DNA from 2 places in the Bacillus sp. T3 genome. Region 1 is predicted to be linked to the other one. Evidence: predicted binding sites of a transcription regulator. Region 1 holds the regulator's gene; the other holds the start of a gene.

The links. Region 1 encodes CtsR, which represses protease genes until heat stress. Its sites were predicted from a motif close to ATGGTCAATAAAGGTCAAACA; they were not measured.
Region 2: the regulator CtsR is predicted to act here: its motif matches at 7,121-7,141, upstream of RGF10_RS18990 (ATP-dependent Clp protease ATP-binding subunit).

What each region holds. Positions count from the first base shown of each region.
Region 1 covers NZ_CP137761.1:59,382-68,996, reverse strand. The annotation lists rRNA gene RGF10_RS00410 (23S ribosomal RNA) at 1-2,276, shown strand, start outside; rRNA gene rrf (5S ribosomal RNA) at 2,339-2,454, shown strand; partial or broken gene RGF10_RS00400 (SDR family oxidoreductase) at 2,582-3,334, shown strand; gene RGF10_RS00395 (CtsR family transcriptional regulator) at 3,569-4,030, shown strand; gene RGF10_RS00390 (protein-arginine kinase activator protein McsA) at 4,052-4,600, shown strand; gene RGF10_RS00385 (protein-arginine kinase McsB) at 4,602-5,675, shown strand; gene clpC (ATP-dependent protease ATP-binding subunit ClpC) at 5,687-8,131, shown strand; partial or broken gene radA (DNA repair protein RadA) at 8,296-9,615, shown strand, end outside.
Region 2 covers NZ_CP137761.1:3,711,215-3,720,829, reverse strand. The annotation lists gene RGF10_RS19015 (hypothetical protein) at 76-405, opposite strand; gene RGF10_RS19010 (hemerythrin domain-containing protein) at 626-1,153, shown strand; gene RGF10_RS19005 (MFS transporter) at 1,189-2,430, opposite strand; gene RGF10_RS19000 (MarR family winged helix-turn-helix transcriptional regulator) at 2,635-3,075, shown strand; gene RGF10_RS18995 (M3 family oligoendopeptidase) at 3,150-4,844, shown strand; gene RGF10_RS18990 (ATP-dependent Clp protease ATP-binding subunit) at 4,906-7,056, opposite strand; gene RGF10_RS18985 (YkvI family membrane protein) at 7,353-8,390, shown strand; gene RGF10_RS18980 (CPBP family intramembrane glutamic endopeptidase) at 8,440-9,051, opposite strand; gene RGF10_RS18975 (YkvS family protein) at 9,302-9,490, opposite strand.

The DNA.
Region 1 (9,615 bases):
AGACGGAGCCGCAGCGAAAGCGAGTCTGAATAGGGCGAATTAGTATGTGGTCGTAGACCCGAAACCAGGTGATCTACCCATGTCCAGGGTGAAGGTTGGGTAACACCAACTGGAGGCCCGAACCCACGCACGTTGAAAAGTGCGGGGATGAGGTGTGGGTAGCGGAGAAATTCCAATCGAACTTGGAGATAGCTGGTTCTCTCCGAAATAGCTTTAGGGCTAGCCTCACGTAGTAAGAGTCTTGGAGGTAGAGCACTGTTTGGACTAGGGGCCCTCATCGGGTTACCGAATTCAGACAAACTCCGAATGCCAAAGACTTATCCGTGGGAGTCAGACTGCGAGTGATAAGATCCGTAGTCAAAAGGGAAACAGCCCAGACCACCAGCTAAGGTCCCAAAGTATACGTTAAGTGGAAAAGGATGTGGAGTTGCTTAGACAACCAGGATGTTGGCTTAGAAGCAGCCACCATTTAAAGAGTGCGTAATAGCTCACTGGTCGAGTGACTCTGCGCCGAAAATGTACCGGGGCTAAACGTATCACCGAAGCTGTGGATTGACATCTACGATGTCAGTGGTAGGAGAGCGTTCTAAGGGCGTTGAAGCTAGACCGTAAGGACTGGTGGAGCGCTTAGAAGTGAGAATGCCGGTATGAGTAGCGAAAGATGGGTGAGAATCCCATCCACCGAATGACTAAGGTTTCCTGAGGAAGGCTCGTCCGCTCAGGGTTAGTCGGGACCTAAGCCGAGGCCGAAAGGCGTAGGCGATGGATAACAGGTTGATATTCCTGTACCACCTCATTATCGTTTGAGCAACGGGGGGACGCAGGAGGATAGGGTAAGCGCACTGCTGGATATGTGCGTGTAAGCAGTTAGGCTGGAAATGAGGCAAATCCCGTTTCCGTAAAGGCTGAGCTGTGATGCCGAGGGAAATATAGTACCGAAGTTCCTGATTCCACACTGCCAAGAAAAGCCTCTAGCGAGATAAAAGGTGCCCGTACCGCAAACCGACACAGGTAGTCGAGGAGAGAATCCTAAGGTGAGCGAGAGAACTCTCGTTAAGGAACTCGGCAAAATGACCCCGTAACTTCGGGAGAAGGGGTGCTCTTTTGGGTGTTAAAGCCTAGAAGAGCCGCAGTGAATAGGCCCAGGCGACTGTTTAGCAAAAACACAGGTCTCTGCAAAGCCGCAAGGCGAAGTATAGGGGCTGACGCCTGCCCGGTGCTGGAAGGTTAAGGGGAGAGGTTAGCGCAAGCGAAGCTTTGAACCGAAGCCCCAGTAAACGGCGGCCGTAACTATAACGGTCCTAAGGTAGCGAAATTCCTTGTCGGGTAAGTTCCGACCCGCACGAAAGGCGTAACGATCTGGGCACTGTCTCAACGAGAGACTCGGTGAAATTATAGTACCTGTGAAGATGCAGGTTACCCGCGACAGGACGGAAAGACCCCGTGGAGCTTTACTGTAGCCTGATATTGAATTTTGGTACAGCTTGTACAGGATAGGTAGGAGCCGTAGAAACCGGAGCGCCAGCTTCGGTGGAGGCATCGGTGGGATACTACCCTGGCTGTATTGAAATTCTAACCCATACCCCTGATCGGGGTAGGAGACAGTGTCAGGTGGGCAGTTTGACTGGGGCGGTCGCCTCCTAAAAAGTAACGGAGGCGCCCAAAGGTTCCCTCAGAATGGTTGGAAATCATTCGTAGAGTGTAAAGGCACAAGGGAGCTTGACTGCGAGACCTACAAGTCGAGCAGGGACGAAAGTCGGGCTTAGTGATCCGGTGGTTCCGCATGGAAGGGCCATCGCTCAACGGATAAAAGCTACCCCTGGGATAACAGGCTTATCTCCCCCAAGAGTCCACATCGACGGGGAGGTTTGGCACCTCGATGTCGGCTCATCGCATCCTGGGGCTGTAGTCGGTCCCAAGGGTTGGGCTGTTCGCCCATTAAAGCGGTACGCGAGCTGGGTTCAGAACGTCGTGAGACAGTTCGGTCCCTATCCGTCGTGGGCGCAGGAAATTTGAGAGGAGCTGTCCTTAGTACGAGAGGACCGGGATGGACGCACCGCTGGTGTACCAGTTGTCTTGCCAAAGGCATAGCTGGGTAGCTATGTGCGGACGGGATAAGTGCTGAAAGCATCTAAGCATGAAGCCCCCCTCAAGATGAGATTTCCCATAGCGCAAGCTAGTAAGATCCCTGAAAGATGATCAGGTTGATAGGTCAGAGGTGGAAGCGTGGCGACATGTGGAGCTGACTGATACTAATCGATCGAGGACTTAACCAAAAAAAGTTTTTCTTCTTCTACATTATCTAGTTTTGAGAGAATGAATTTTCTCAGTTAAATAGTCTGGTGGCGATAGCGAGAAGGTCACACCCGTTCCCATACCGAACACGGAAGTTAAGCTTCTCAGCGCCGATGGTAGTTGGGGGCTCTCCCCTGTGAGAGTAGGACGCTGCCGGGCACAAGATAGAAAACAGCCGATTTGGCTGTTTTTTTGCGTTTCAAAAATTATGAATCTGTTATGAGTGATGATATAAAATGGTTATAAACATATTAAAGGTAGTGTCTGGTAGAAAGGATGGGAAACTATGTGCTTCACCAATAAAGTAGTGATTGTAACAGGCGCCGCTAATGGTATTGGTCAAGTTATTGCATCACAGTATGCATTAAAAGGAGCAAAGGTTGTTATTGCAGATAAAAATGAACAAAAAGGTTTGTTAGTAGAAGAACGAATCAAGAAAAGTGGTGGCATCTGCATGTTTGTTAACACAGATGTAAGAAATGAGAATGAAGTAATACAACTATTTGAAAAGACAGTAGATGTCTTTGGTAGCCTACACATATTGATCAATAACGCAGGAAAAGGGGGTTCATTTAAATCCCCCTTTGAACTGTCCTTAGAAGAATGGGATGACATTATCAATACAAATTTAAGAAGTGTTTTTATTGCAGCAAAGGAAGCAGCGAAATATATGTGTCAAAACAAAAATGGCGGAACGATTATCAATATATCATCGACTCGTGCTTATATGTCGGAACCTAACTCCGAACCGTACGCCGCTTCAAAGGGAGGGATTGTGGCAATTACTCATGCATTAGCTGCATCTTTTAGCAAATATAAAATAAAAGTGAATTCAATCTCTCCAGGTGGATTGAAACAGGAGATTACTCAAAATTAAGTGAATTGGATCATCAACAGCATTTGTCTCAACGAGTAGGAAAACCTGGAGGATATTGCGAGAGCTTGTCTCTTTTTAACAAATGATGAAAATGATTTTATTAATGGAACTGATTTAATCATTGATGGTGGAATGACCAAAAAAATGATTTATATTGAATAAAGTATGAAATGAGGAGAGTAGCGCTATGATTGTGTGTGCTGCTCTTTTTTATTTTTATCTAAAATTATTAGCGAATATATTTTGTGATAAATGGGAACAAAAAGCTAAAATTTAGTTTGAGAAGTAGCAAAGTGGAAACAATAGTTTAATGGTTCAATTAATTGCAAATTTATATGTCTATCATGTATAATCAAAGTCAAATATAGTCAAAGTCAGATGATTGGGGGAGGTTTGATGAGAAATATCTCCGACATAATTGAAGATTACTTAAAGACGGTATTAGAGTTAAGTGAAGAAGAAATAGTTGAAATAAAAAGAAATGAAATTGCCGACAAATTTCAATGTGTTCCTTCCCAAATAAATTATGTTATTAACACTCGCTTTACGGTAGAACGAGGATATGTAGTTGAAAGTAAGAGAGGCGGTGGCGGATATATACGTATTATTAAAGTCCAGACAAATGATTATGTTCATTTGATCGACCACTTGATCTCACTTGTAAAGACGAATATCGCTCAAAGTAGTGCGGAGGATGTCATCTATCGCCTAGTTGAAGAGGAAATCATTACGAATAGAGAAGCAAAAATTATGTTAAGTGTTATTGACCGTTCTGTCTTATATATCGAGCTCCCGTATCGAGATGAATTGCGAGCTAGGATGCTAAAAGCGATGCTGACCACTCTTAAGTATAAATAAAGCGGCTGAAGAGGTGAAAGAATGATTTGCCCTGAATGTAATCAAAGACCAGCAACGCTCCACTTTACAAAAATAATCAATGGTGAAAAAACTGAATTTCATATCTGTGAGAAATGCGCTCAAGAAAAGGGAGAGATGTTTCTGCTAAATGGAGCGCCTGGTTTTTCAATTAATAATTTAATTGCTGGTTTATTAAACGTTGAACCAAAGTTTACGCCATCCCCACAAGAGGCATTTAAATCTCAAGAAATTATCCAATGTAATAACTGTTCAATGACATTCCCACAATTCGTCAAAGCTGGAAGATTTGGATGTGCAAATTGCTATGAGGCTTTTAAAGATCAACTAATACCTTTGTTGAAAAAGGTCCATAGTGGTAATACTGACCATCTTGGGAAAATTCCAAAAAGAATTGGTGGAAGCATTCAAGTTCGTAAACAAATTGAACAATTAAAAGAACATATAAAAGCATTAATCGCTAATGAGGAATTTGAAAAGGCTGCCCAAGTGAGAGATGAAATACGTGCTCTTGAAAGTAATATGAAACAAAGCCATGAGGGAGGTGAATAGCTTGTCATTAGAAAGATTTATTAATCAAGCTGTCAGCTCATGGATGAGTGCAGAAGGGCCGGATTCAGACATTGTTATGAGTTCACGGATTCGCTTAGCTCGAAATTTTAATGAGTTCACCTTTCCAACCTTGTTTTCTTTTGATGAAGCAAATGGAGTCATTTCTTCAATTGAGCAAATGACGCAACAACATCCTTTAACCGAACTAGGCAAGTTTGAGTTATTAAAAATGGAACAGCTTCAGCCATTACAAAAACGTGTGTTAGTTGAAAAGCATATAATCAGCCCTCATTTAGCAAACCAAGCAGTAAACGGTGCTTGCTTGTTATCTGAAAATGAAGAAATCAGTATTATGATTAACGAAGAAGACCATATTCGAATTCAATGTTTATTTCCTGGGTTGCAACTAACTGAAGCACTTTCGATTGCAAATGTCGTGGATGATTGGATTGAAGGAAATGTCAACTATGCATTTGATGAACAGTATGGTTATTTAACTAGTTGTCCAACGAATGTTGGGACTGGTTTAAGGGCGTCAGTTATGATGCATCTACCTGGACTTGTGTTAACACAGCAAATTAATCGAATTATTCCAGCTATTAATCAGTTAGGTTTAGTGGTTAGGGGAATTTATGGTGAAGGTAGTGAAGCATTAGGTAATATCTTTCAAATTTCAAACCAAATTACGCTTGGAAAATCTGAAGAAGATATCGTTGAGGACTTAATGGGCGTAGTTAAACAATTGATTTCCCAGGAAAGAAATGCTCGAGACGCATTAGTAAAAACATTAAACATAGAATTAGAAGACAGGGTATTCCGGTCACTCGGAGTATTAGAAAACAGCAGAATTTTAGAGTCTAAAGAAGCAGCAAAATGCTTATCTGATGTTAGATTAGGAATTGATATGGGATTAATAAAAAACATTCCTAAAACTATATTAAATGAATTAATGATTTTAACTCAACCAGGTTTCTTACAGCAGTATGCAGGAGGACCTCTAAGACCTAATGAGAGAGATATTCGGCGTGCTGCGTTAATAAGAGAAAGATTAAAACTAGATACAATGAAGAGTTAGGAGGAAGAGATATGATGTTTGGACGCTTTACAGAAAGAGCACAGAAGGTGTTGGCCCTAGCCCAGGAGGAAGCAATACGGTTAAGTCATAACAATATTGGTACAGAACACATTTTATTAGGACTTGTTCGAGAAGGAGAAGGGATTGCTGCTAAAGCGCTATATGCACTCGGACTAGGTGCAGAAAAGATTCAGAAAGAAGTTGAGAACCTTATCGGCCGTGGACAAGAGGCATCCCAAACGATTCACTATACTCCACGTGCTAAAAAGGTCATTGAATTATCAATGGACGAAGCTCGTAAATTAGGTCATTCCTATGTTGGAACTGAACACATTTTGCTCGGTTTAATCCGTGAGGGAGAAGGCGTTGCCGCACGTGTATTGAACAATCTAGGGGTAAGTCTTAATAAAGCACGACAGCAAGTCCTTCAATTACTTGGAAGCAATGAAGCAGGCGGTGGGCAAGGTGGTGCTGCAGCTAATGCTAATACACCAACATTAGACAGTCTTGCTAGGGATTTAACTGCAATTGCAAGAGAAGGTAGTCTTGATCCAGTAATTGGTCGAAGCAAAGAAATCCAGCGTGTTATCGAAGTCTTAAGCAGACGGACTAAAAATAATCCTGTATTAATTGGGGAACCTGGAGTAGGTAAAACGGCTATAGCTGAAGGGTTAGCCCAACAAATTGTTAACAATGAAGTACCTGAGATTCTTCGCGATAAACGAGTTATGACATTGGATATGGGTACCGTTGTAGCTGGTACAAAGTATCGTGGTGAATTTGAAGATCGTCTAAAAAAGGTAATGGATGAAATCCGTCAGGCAGGAAATATTATTTTATTTATCGATGAGCTTCATACATTAATAGGTGCAGGTGGGGCAGAGGGTGCAATCGATGCTTCTAACATCTTAAAACCTTCCTTAGCCCGTGGTGAATTACAGTGTATTGGTGCTACAACTCTTGATGAATACCGTAAATATATTGAAAAGGATGCAGCTTTAGAGCGTCGTTTCCAACCAATCCGTGTTGATGAACCAACTGCGGATGAGTCGGTTCAAATATTAAAAGGTTTAAGGGATCGCTATGAAGCGCATCATCGCGTTTCAATCTCAGATGAAGCAATCGAGGCAGCTGTTACCTTATCAGACAGATACATCCCAGATCGCTTTTTACCAGACAAGGCAATTGACTTAATTGATGAAGCAGGGTCTAAGGTTCGCCTTCGTTCTTATACAACTCCTCCTAATTTAAAAGAATTAGAGGTTAAGTTAGAAGAGGTTCGTAAGGAAAAGGATGCAGCTGTTCAAAGTCAAGAATTTGAAAAGGCTGCTTCGCTTCGAGATTCAGAGCAACGTTTGCGTGAGCAATTGGAAGAAACGAAGAAAACTTGGAAAGAAAAGCAGGGTCAAGAAAATAGTGAAGTAACGGTAGAGGACATTGCAACCGTTGTTGCGAACTGGACGGGAATTCCGGTTTCTAAATTAGCACAAACTGAAACAGATAAATTGTTACGCTTAGAAGAGATTCTACATTCCCGTGTTATCGGTCAAGAAGAGGCAGTTATTGCTGTTTCTAAAGCGGTAAGACGTGCACGAGCTGGTTTAAAGGATCCAAAACGTCCGATTGGTTCATTTATTTTCCTTGGACCTACTGGTGTAGGAAAGACAGAGCTTGCCCGTGCTTTAGCAGAAGCGATGTTTGGCGATGAGGATGCGATGATTCGGATTGATATGTCTGAGTACATGGAGAAGCATTCAACCTCAAGATTAGTAGGTTCACCTCCTGGTTATGTAGGCTATGAAGAAGGCGGCCAATTGACAGAAAAGGTTCGTAGGAAGCCTTATTCTGTTATCCTACTAGATGAAATTGAAAAAGCGCATCCAGACGTTTTTAATATTTTATTACAGGTGCTTGAGGATGGTCGTTTAACTGATTCAAAGGGGCGTACGGTGGATTTCCGTAATACGATCTTAATCATGACATCCAATGTTGGAGCTCAGGCTTTAAAGCGTAATAAATATGTTGGTTTTAATATCCAGGATGGAGCTCAAGACTATAAAGATATGAAAGGGAAAGTGATGGAGGAATTGAAAAAAGCGTTCCGTCCAGAATTCCTGAACAGAATTGATGAGATTATCGTATTCCATGCTCTTGAGAGACTACATTTGAAACAAATCGTGACATTACTTGCGGATCAATTAGTGAAACGATTAAAAGAACAGCATATCGAGTTAGAACTAACTGAGGCGGCAAAAGATAAAATATCCGATGAGGGGTATGATCCAGAATACGGAGCTCGACCTTTACGTCGCGCAATTCAAAAGCATATCGAGGATCGATTATCAGAAGAGTTATTAAAAGGTACAGTATTAACGGGACAAAATATCGTTATCGATGTGGAGAATGGTGAACTTATAGTTAGAACAGGACAACCTGCCGGAATACCAAAGCCTTAATTTTGAGGACCAGAAGGGGGTCACGGATTATTTCGTGGTCTCCTTTTTTCATCTCCAACAATAAAAGGGTCGTTTTGTAATAGGAATGTATCGTAAGTGTAATTGGGAAGCTGTTTCGATTTCCGTTATAATAGTGGTAAGAAGTTTTTTGAAGGGACGATACTATGGCTAAAAGAAAGACTAAATTTATGTGCCAGGAGTGTGGGTACGAATCACCAAAGTGGATGGGAAAATGTCCTGGATGTGGAAGCTGGAATAAGATGGTTGAAGAAGTTGAAGTCGTTGGAGCTGGAAAAAGGGGGCGTTCACACACTCTCAAGGTTTAGCTGGAAACTCCAAGCCAACACCGATTACTTCAATTGAAACAGGTAATGAAGTGAGAATTGAGACAAACTTGAAAGAGTTGAACCGTGTTTTAGGTGGAGGAATTGTTCAGGGGTCATTAGTTCTGATTGGTGGAGACCCAGGGATTGGGAAATCCACTTTGCTATTACAAGTTTCCTCACAGCTGGCCACAAAAGGTCATTCCGTGTTATATATTTCAGGTGAAGAATCGCTTCGGCAAACAAAATTGCGTTCAGAACGGCTTGGAATTTCTTCAGAACATTTATTAGTCTATTCCGAAACAAACTTAGATGAAATTGGCAGAACAATAGATAGCATAGCGCCAAGCTTTGTTGTCATAGACTCAATTCAAACGGTATTTCATCCAGATGTGACTTCTGCACCGGGTAGCGTTTCACAGGTGCGTGAATGTACTGCAGAACTGATGAGAATAGGGAAAACAAAAGGAATAGCTGTGTTTATCGTGGGACATGTAACAAAGGAAGGTTCGATTGCAGGTCCAAGGTTGCTTGAGCATATGGTGGATACGGTTCTTTATTTTGAAGGAGAACGTCACCATACGTATCGGATTTTACGTGCCGTTAAAAATCGGTTTGGATCGACGAATGAAATGGGTATTTTTGAAATGAAGGAAATGGGATTAGAAGAGGTTGAAAATCCATCCGAAATCTTTTTAGAGGAACGATCACAAGGAGCAGCAGGATCGACTGTGGTCGCTTCGATGGAAGGAACAAGGCCTGTTCTAGTCGAGGTCCAAGCATTAATTTCACCTTCCAGTTTTGGAAATCCGAGGAGAATGGCTACTGGAATTGATCATAATCGTGTTTCACTGTTAATGGCGGTCTTAGATAAAAGAGTCGGAATGCTTTTACAGAACCAGGATGCCTATTTAAAGGTTGCGGGTGGGGTTAAGCTAGATGAGCCAGCTATTGATTTAGCGATTGCTGTTAGTATTGCCTCCAGTTTTCGCGATACTCCAACAAGAGCAACAGATTGTATTATTGGAGAAGTAGGCTTAACCGGAGAGGTAAGGCGGGTTTCAAGAATTGAGCAACGAGTGCAAGAAGCGGCAAAACTAGGGTTTGAGCGAGTAATCGTACCTGAAAATAATCTAGGAGGCTGGAAAGCTCCGAAAGGAA
Region 2 (9,615 bases), 950 kb from region 1:
GTTGTATTTGATTATGTAGATTATTTCACAAATGAGGGGAAAAAGAAGGAAAGTAAAGCATCGAGCCAATGTTCATTAGTTGGCTTTTTCTATAAAATCGATCATGGAATGATCTTTATTTTGGCAGGTCTCCTCTAATTCAACAGCTTTAGCATAGGCTTCATCAAAGTTAATAAAGCGAGGGGAGCGATAGAGAGGGGTGTTCCAATTAAAGGTACCTCCGCTATCAGCTGGATAGACTGATACCTTCCAATGATAGTACTCTTCATTTGGCTTTGGATACCCTTCAAGTGAAACAAGCCAATGGGTTAAACTTGATTCAGAATTATTTAGTGAAGTCCGATCTTTTTCACCCATCGAGATTAATGATTTGGGGTAAAATTCTCGATACGAACTAAAATGCATGAAGTTCCCTCCTTACAATAGATTATTACCAATATATGTTTGTGCTCGGTGAATTTTGACACAAACTATAATTTTCCTTAAAAATGTTCATAAACCTATTCTTGTAGAAGAAAAATAATGATGTTCGTTATGGTCGTAAAGTTCAAAGTGACATCAATCACAACGTTCAAACACTATTCTCACTATACTAAGATAAAATGAACCGAAAGGGGAAAAAGAGATGTCTGGATGTATGAGTTCAATGATGGGAAATCAATCTGTTCCTTTAAGCGAGGGCTTAGCTCAATTAAAAGCTGAGCATATCCCTCTTTTAGAAAAGTTACACGGTCTATCTGCACTATGCACAAAAATTGCTGAGCAAGAAAATCCTGACGAGACATTCAAGCAATTAAAACAAGCTGTGAAGGTATTTATGGAAGAATTGGAGCCCCATTCTGAACGAGAAGAACAGGTTTTATTTAAAATGATGGAAAATTATCTTGGAGTGGGTATGGGTCCGATTGCTGTAATGGAATACGAGCATGATATGGCCAAATCCTTCATTGGTAATTTTTTTGAAAAGACAAAGGAAAATCGCGATCAGCTTAGTGTAGAGAAGATGAAGGAATACAGTGAGCTAATAAAAAATGCTTACTTAACCCTTACGGATCATTTTGCTAAGGAAGAAAATGTACTATTTCCAATGGCGGAAAATATGTTATCTCCTGAAGAAAAAGCAGAGCTATTTGAGCGTATTAATAAAATATAAAAAGGATGGGGTAATTACCCCATCCTTTCGTCGTTTTATCTAGTGTATAGCTCCTTTAGCTTTTGATCAGACGGTAGGAAGGTGGTGAGAATTCCCAGTAAGGGTAAAAAGCCGATCATGGTCATTGTTGTTGTTAATCCAAATGTATCTGCCAAATGGCCAAGCCAAATCGAGCCGATTGCTCCCATACCAAATGCGAAACCAACAGTTAATCCTGCCATTGTTCCGATTTTTCCAGGGAATAATTCCTGAGCATACACAACGGTTACCGAAAAGCTGGTCATTAAAACAAACCCTGATACTGCGAGCAAAAATAAAGCGATTGAGCTCGGAACGTATGGAATTAGAAGGGTTATCGGTGCTGATCCTAGTAAGGACACAAAGATCAGTTTCTTTTTCCCGAATCGGTCGGCAAGCGGTCCGCCAAATAGTGTCCCTGCAGCACCTGTTAGCAAAAAGGTAAAGGTGAATATTTGAGACTCTCTAATCGTGAGCGCATATTTTTCTATTGCAAAAAAAGCATAATAATTGGTCATACCTGAAATATACCAGGACCTTGCGAAAATTAATAAGAGCACGAACACTAGGGCTACCCAAGCAGCTTTAGGATAAGGGTTAGTAGGGGTACCGGCTGAGGACTGTTTCTTATTTTTTATTTGATTGTTTACGACATCGAGTTTTGCACGGTACCATACCGAAATATAATAGAGTAAGGTAACGGCAAGCGCCGCCACAAGGATGAACCAGGATGCGCCGCGTTGTCCTAATGGAACAAGAATGGCTGCGGTTATAAGTGGAGCCAATGCTTGACCAGTATTACCGCCAACCTGATAAATAGATTGTCCTAGGCCACGTTTTGGACCTGATGCCCAAAAAGCAACCTTTGATGCCTCAGGATGAAAAATGGCTGAGCCTAAACCCATTAAGGCTACCGAGAGCATGATTAATTCAAGCCGTGGTGCAAAGGTTAAACCAGTGACGCCAATCATCGTAAAGGTCAGAGCGAGCGGAAGAGTGTAAGGTCTTGGCTTTTTATCTGAAATCATTCCAAAAACGGGTTGCAAAAGTGCAGCTACAATATTTAATGAGAAGGCGATTAGACCCAATTGTGTAAAAGATAATCCCATTGATTTCTCCAAAATTGGAAACATTGCAGGTACAACGGATTGAAGAGAATCATTTAATAAATGACACACACCAAGGAGAATTAAAATTTTATAGGTTGTTGCTTCATACTGTGTGGTGCTGTTCGAAACCGATATTGCTTGCTGACTCATTGTGTCGCCTCTTCCCAGTAAATAAGTTTAGTATGGATTTTTTCCTATCATATAGTATCTTACAAAATATATTGGTTAATTTGAATTACTTTGTTTAAATAAATGGATAAATTAGGGACTCCAATTGACAGTCCGTACCTAATTTTATATAATTATTTTGAATTCAAGATTTTTAATTTTTCTCTAATAAAGGATGAAGACAAGATGAGTTCAGATCAAATTAATCAATCGTTAAAACTATTTATTGTTCTTTCGCGTTCATATAAAGCAATAAACGAGCATTTGAAACGGTTTATTGCTGACCAAGGGTTAAATCCAACAGAGTTTGCCGTGATGGAGCTTCTGTATCATAAGGGGGATCAGCCGCTACAACAAATAGGTGGTAAAATCCTTTTGGCAAGTGGGAGTATTACGTATGTAGTAGATAAGCTTGAGCAAAAGGGGCTTTTAAAACGAGTAGCCTGTCCAAATGATCGGCGCGTTACGTATGCTCAAATCACCGAAGAAGGTAAGCAATTCATTGAAAGTATCTTTCCTGAGCATGAACAAAGAATTAATGAAATTATGTCTGTATTGAGCGATAGTGAAAAAGACCAGGTAATTGATTTATTAAAGAAGCTTGGTTTATCAGTAGGGAAATATTAAAAAGCGGTCATTTCGGCTGCTTTTTCTTATTTATTGGCATTTTTACATACTATACTATAGAGGAGGTTGAGGAAATGAATTTTACTGAATATACATATACCCGTCCAAATTTATCAGAGATTAAAAGAACGTTCCAAGAGGAGCTAACTCAATTTCAACAAGCCGCATCAGTGGAAGACCAAATCACCTCAATCAAAAAAATAAATAAGATTCGCGATGATGTTAGTACAATGTTTAATCTGTGCTATATCCGTCATTCTATTGATACAAATGATGAGTTTTATAAAAATGAGCAGGACTATATTGATGAAATCGATCCCGAGATAGAAGAATTGGTGACTAGCTATTATCAGGCATTAGTTCAATCTCCCTATCGAAAAGAGCTAGAACAAAAATGGGGGAAGCAGGTGTTTGCCCTTGCAGAGACCCAGCTTAAAACATTCGATCCTAAAATCATTACTCTTTTGCAGCAGGAGAACAAACTATCAAGTGAATATACGAAACTAATTGCCTCTGCAAAAATTCACTTTGATGGGGAAGAACGAACACTGCCTCAACTAGAGCCTTTTGCTCAATCACCTAATCAGAGTATGAGAATTCGAGCCAATGAGGCTCGCTTTGGATTTTTTGCTGACAATGAAGCAAAGTTGGATCAAATTTTCGATGATTTAGTCAAAGTCAGAACGGAAATTGCTAAGGCTTTAGGCTATTCTAATTTTGTTGAGCTAGGCTATGATCGGATGAGCAGGACGGATTACAATTCGGAAATGGTGGCAAAGTTCCGTAAACAGGTTGAAAAATATATTGTTCCGCTCGCTACAAAGCTAAAGGACAGACAGCGTATGCGAATTGGGGTCGAAAAATTAAAATATTATGATGAGCCAATCATTTTTCACACAGGAAATGCGACTCCAAAGGGAAGCCCTGAATGGATTATTGAAAATGGTCAAAAAATGTACAATGAGCTATCGCCAGAAACAGGCGAATTTTTCAAATTCATGACTGAATCCCATTTGATGGACCTCGTTGCAAAAACAGGCAAAGCCGGTGGGGGATATTGTACTTTTATTGAAAACTATAAGGCGCCGTTTATTTTTTCTAACTTTAATGGCACGTCAGGTGATATTGATGTGCTAACACACGAGGCAGGTCATGCTTTTCAAGTGTATTTAAGCAGACAATTTGATATCCCAGAATATTACTGGCCAACCTATGAAGCATGTGAAATTCATTCGATGAGTATGGAGTTTTTTACTTGGCCATGGATGGACATATTCTTTAAGGAGGATACGGAGAAATATCATTTTGCCCATTTGAGTGGTGCATTGTTGTTTCTCCCCTATGGAGTCGCGGTTGATGAATTTCAAGAGTGGGTATATGAAAATCCGAATGTCTCACCTAAAGAACGAAACCAGGCATGGCGAGTAATAGAAAAGAAATATCTACCTCATAAAGACTATGATGGACTGAGTTATTTGGAAAACGGAGGATTTTGGCAGAAGCAGGCTCATATTTATAATTCTCCATTCTATTATATAGATTATACGCTAGCGCAAATTTGTGCCTTCCAATTTTGGAAGCGGTCAAGACATAATTGGGACGATGCGTGGGCGGACTACCTAAAGATTTGTAAGCTTGGGGGAAGCAAATCCTTTACTGAGTTAGTAGCAGAAGCGAATTTGGTTTCACCATTTGAGGATGGTTGTGTCCAATCGGTTATTGATGAAATTGACGAATGGCTCCAGTCAGTCGACGACAACAAGCTATAATGAAAGAAACAAAAGAGGACCATCGAAGGGAATATTTCCCCATCGATGGTCCTCTTGTAATTTAATTTGATCTTACAATGATATCCTGACCTTCGACTAAGGCAATTAGATTTTCTGCATGTGTTTCATCTAAAATTAAGTCGGTGATTTTGTCTTCTAATTGTTCTTGGATTACACGACGAAGTGGTCGAGCCCCGAAAGCAGGGTGATAGCCAAGTTCAACAAGCTTATTTTTCACTTCAGATGTAACCGTTAAATTCAAGTTTTGTTCACTCATAACTTGCTGTAATTCATCAAGCATTAAATCAACAATGTTTAGTAATTGATCTTTGTTTAATGATCTAAATTCGATAATGCTGTCAAAACGATTTAAGAATTCTGGTTTGAAGAAGGAGCCTAATGAATCAAGAATGCTTGATTCTGTAATGGCTGTGCTCTTTCCAAAGCCGACCTCAATCGTTTTATGGCCAATACCTGCATTGCTAGTCATAATAATAACAGAATCCTTAAAGCTGACTGTTCGTCCTTGGCTATCTGTTAATCTACCATCCTCAAGGATTTGCAGGAACATATGCTGTACATCTGGATGAGCTTTTTCAATTTCATCCAATAGAATAATACTGTATGGATTGCGACGAACCTTCTCTGTGAGTTGTCCTGCTTCTTCATGACCAACATAACCTGGAGGAGAACCGATGATCTTAGATACGCTATGCTTTTCCATGTATTCGCTCATATCAAGCCGTATCATCGCATCTTTTGAACCAAACAACTCCTGTGCCAATGTTTTCGTTAACTCGGTCTTACCGACTCCAGTTGGTCCAACAAATAGGAAAGAGCCGATTGGACGGTGCTTTGGTTTCAGACCAGCACGGCTTCGACGAATCGCTTTGGCTACTTTTTTCACGGCTTCCTCTTGGCCAATCACTTTGCTTGAAAGATTTTCCTCTAAATGCTTCATCTTACTTTGCTCAGTCTCCTGTAGCTTTCCTACAGGAATTCCAGTTTTCTTCTCAACAATTGCTTGAATCTGCTGTACATTCACGACCGAATGTTCATGGTTGCTATTTTCTGTTTGAGTCAATTGCTTTTCAAGGTTTGCTTCTTCATCACGAAGCTTAGCTGCTTGTTCATATTGTTCCTTTTTTAAGGCAATTTCTTTTTCCTTGCTAATATCCTTAAGGCGTTGATGGATTTGGGTTGTATCAGGTATAGTATCGGAATTTAGGTTTAAAATGGATCCTGCTTCATCCATTAAGTCAATCGCCTTATCTGGAAGGAATCGGTCTTGAATGTAGCGATGAGAGAGTGTTACACAAGCTTCAATTGCCTCATCTGTATAAGAAACGTTGTGATACTGCTCGTATTTTCCTTGAATCCCCTTTAAGATTTCCACTGCTTTTTCTAATGATGGTTCAGACACTAATACAGGTTGGAAGCGTCGTTCTAATGCTGGGTCTTTTTCAATTTTACGGTACTCTTTTAACGTTGTTGCTCCAACGACTTGGAGTTCGCCACGAGCTAAAGCTGGCTTAAGGATATTTCCTGCATCCATGGAGCCCTCCGCAGAACCAGCCCCGACTAAAAGATGAATTTCATCAATAAAGAGAATGATATTCTTTCGTTGCTGCAAGTCACTGATTAGCTTTTTCATCCGTTCTTCAAATTGTCCACGGATACCAGTATTGGAAACAAGTGAGGCTACATCAAGTAAGTAAACCTCTTTACCTAGCAGTTTCGCTGGGACTTTGCCTTCCGCAATCTTTAAAGCAAGGCCTTCCGCAATTGCGGTTTTACCAACACCTGGTTCACCAATTAACACCGGGTTGTTTTTATTTCTTCTATTTAAAATTTCCATAATGCGGGCGACTTCTTGATCGCGACCAATTACAGGGTCAATCAAACCAGCCTTTGCAAATTGAGTTAGATTGCGGCCGAACTGATCAATAAAGCCTTCGCCATTATTTTGCCTACTATCTTTATTTGGTTGTTGAATACTGGGTGGCTCTGAATGATTTCCGGAAAAGCCTTGCAGAAAATCCTCTAATGGGAGGTGGTTAAACCCATTCATTCCATTTACAAAAGGATTCCCAATCTTTTCACGTTCCTTTGTAAAGCATTCCTCACAAAAGAGGAAATGCTTTTTCTGACCATTGACTGTAATGTTCATTTGAATGTTTGCTTCGTTGGATTGACATTTGTAGCAAAGCATTATGCATAACCTCCTAAAAAAATGTTTGATTTTGACTAACTTTGACCTTTTGTGACTTTATTATACTTTGACCTTTTCTGACTTTCAAGTATTTTGTTTCTAAAATTATGGTGGTTGATTTTCCGCTGAAGGTGCTCCCTTTCCGCGGGGAGTCTCGCACCTTCCACTCCAATCAACAGATTACTCAAATCAACATCATTCTTTAACACAGTCAAAATTTTTCCTTGGCAATCTTATTAAAGCTCGTCATTGTTTGTCCTTCTTTTCATATAAATGGATAAGAGGGGGAGAATGAGTTGAAGTCAAAATGGAGTGCAGCCTTTCAAATTGCAGCAGTTTATGTCGGTACAGTGGTAGGTGCAGGATTTGCCACAGGTAAAGAAATACTTGAATTCTTTTCTCGATTTGGTTTTTTCGGATTTATTGGGATCCTAATCAGTGGATTATTATTAATTTTCCTCGGCTCCAAGTTATTAAGGTTATCGGCTAAAGTCGGGGCTCATTCTTATCAGGAGTTTAATGAATATTTATTTGGTCATTTTTTTGGGAGACTAATAAATATAATGACTCTGCTAATGCTTCTCGGAGTCTGTGCTGTTATGCTTTCAGGGGCAGGGGCGGTTTTCCAAGAACAATTAAATTTGCCGAAAACAGTTGGCCTGATTGTAACGATTTGCTTGTCCATTCTCGTCCTTTTAATTGGTATGAGAGGGCTATTCGTTGTGAATATATTTGTTGTACCATTGATGATATCATTTAGTATTTTTTTAATGTTCAAATCGGTTCAGCTTCCACAGTTCACTGAACAGTTAATGTACATCCCACACATAGCTGATGGGTGGAAAGCTGTTGTTACACCATTTTCTTATGCAGCCTTTAATTTATTTCTTGCCCAAGCTGTTTTAGTCCCAGTTGCAACTGAAATTCAAGATGATGATACGGTCAAGTGGGGAGGGATGCTCGGGGGGATTGCTTTAACATTAATCTTATTATGCGGTCACTTCGTTTTGATTATGCTTCCACAGGTAGAAACCTATGAGGTACCAATGGCGATTATTGTGAAAAATATTGCTTCAGGACTGTACTGGATTTACGTTTTCATTATTTATGGGGAAATTTTCACATCGGTAATTGGCAATGTTTTTGGTCTAGAACGTCAACTCCGAAATTATCTTTCCCTGCCAAGTATTGCGATTATTTGCTGTATTTTTATTAGCACGTATTTTATTAGTTTAGTAGAGTATGGTGAGCTACTTTCCTACTTATACCCCCTATTTGGTTACTTTAGTCTTGTCTTTATTATTTTGTTATGGATGAAGCCTTTAAAGGAATAAAGGGGATTTTGGCATATAACAGAAAAAGCAGACTTTTTCAAAAGTCTGCTTAGCGAAAAGGCATTATATAAAATAACAATAGGTCGTAAATTAAATGAGATACAATCACAAGCGGGATACTTCTTCTCCATGCATACAGCCAAGACCAAAGTAACCCGGCAATAAATGCAGAAAACGGAAGCATAAATTGTCCAGAATAAAGGTGTACGGATGCATACATCAGCGTCGATACAACGATGCTGATCCCGTTCGATGTGTATGTAAGTAGTCGTTTTTGAATGAAGCCGCGCCAAAAAATTTCCTCACCAGGTACAACCACTAATATTAGGGCTAGGTAATGCCAAAATAAATCAGGTCCAAACCGCCTATATAGGATTGTAATTTGTCTTTTTACTGGAATTCCAAAAAACTCAATTAGCTGATTCCCAATCCAAAATAGAAAAAATAGAAGCAAGCCTGAGAGGATTCCAATCATTAAATATCGAAAGACAGACAATTTGTCATCTAATTTATCTTTTGCAACAACAAAGCAAATTAATAGGAGCATGGTAGCGGTGAAAAAGTACCAAAAAACATCCTTATCAGAGAAGGTAAAATACATGAGTATATGTGCTAGTAGGAATCCACTAATGAATCGAAGATCAAGAGCAGATTTGATCATCCTTCTCCTCCTTTCTAAATAACCTATGTTTTTACAGAATATAATGTAATTATGCACCTTTACCGTTCGCTCTATTAGGGTACCAAAATACAAAGTTTTTTTGTAGTTTTTTTTTGCCCGTTTTTTAGTTTTCTTCGTAACTGTTGGAATAAATGGAATAAAATTTGTGGTTGGGTTCAGTGCATGCACTGGACCAGGTTAATCGATGTACAGAAAATATAAAACCGCCATATGAAGCAGAGAAATCTGCTTATATGGCGGCATCTTTAATGATTCTATAGTTTTTATGGTTAACAACTGTTCTTTGATCAAGTTCGAGGTCACGATAATTATCCATATATGTTAAATCGACGATTACTGAATTTTCATTAACTTTTTCAACGATACCTTGTAAGCCTTCTCTAAATTCAATCACGTTACCAACTTTTGCTCTTTTCAAATTACCTCTCTCCCTTGCCTATAAATTTATGTTACTTAACAGTTTGCACTACTTTTTCCCATTCGTAAATGATTTTCAAGGATTTTTCAGAATATTTTTTGGTGAAATTTAGAAATTCGACAATG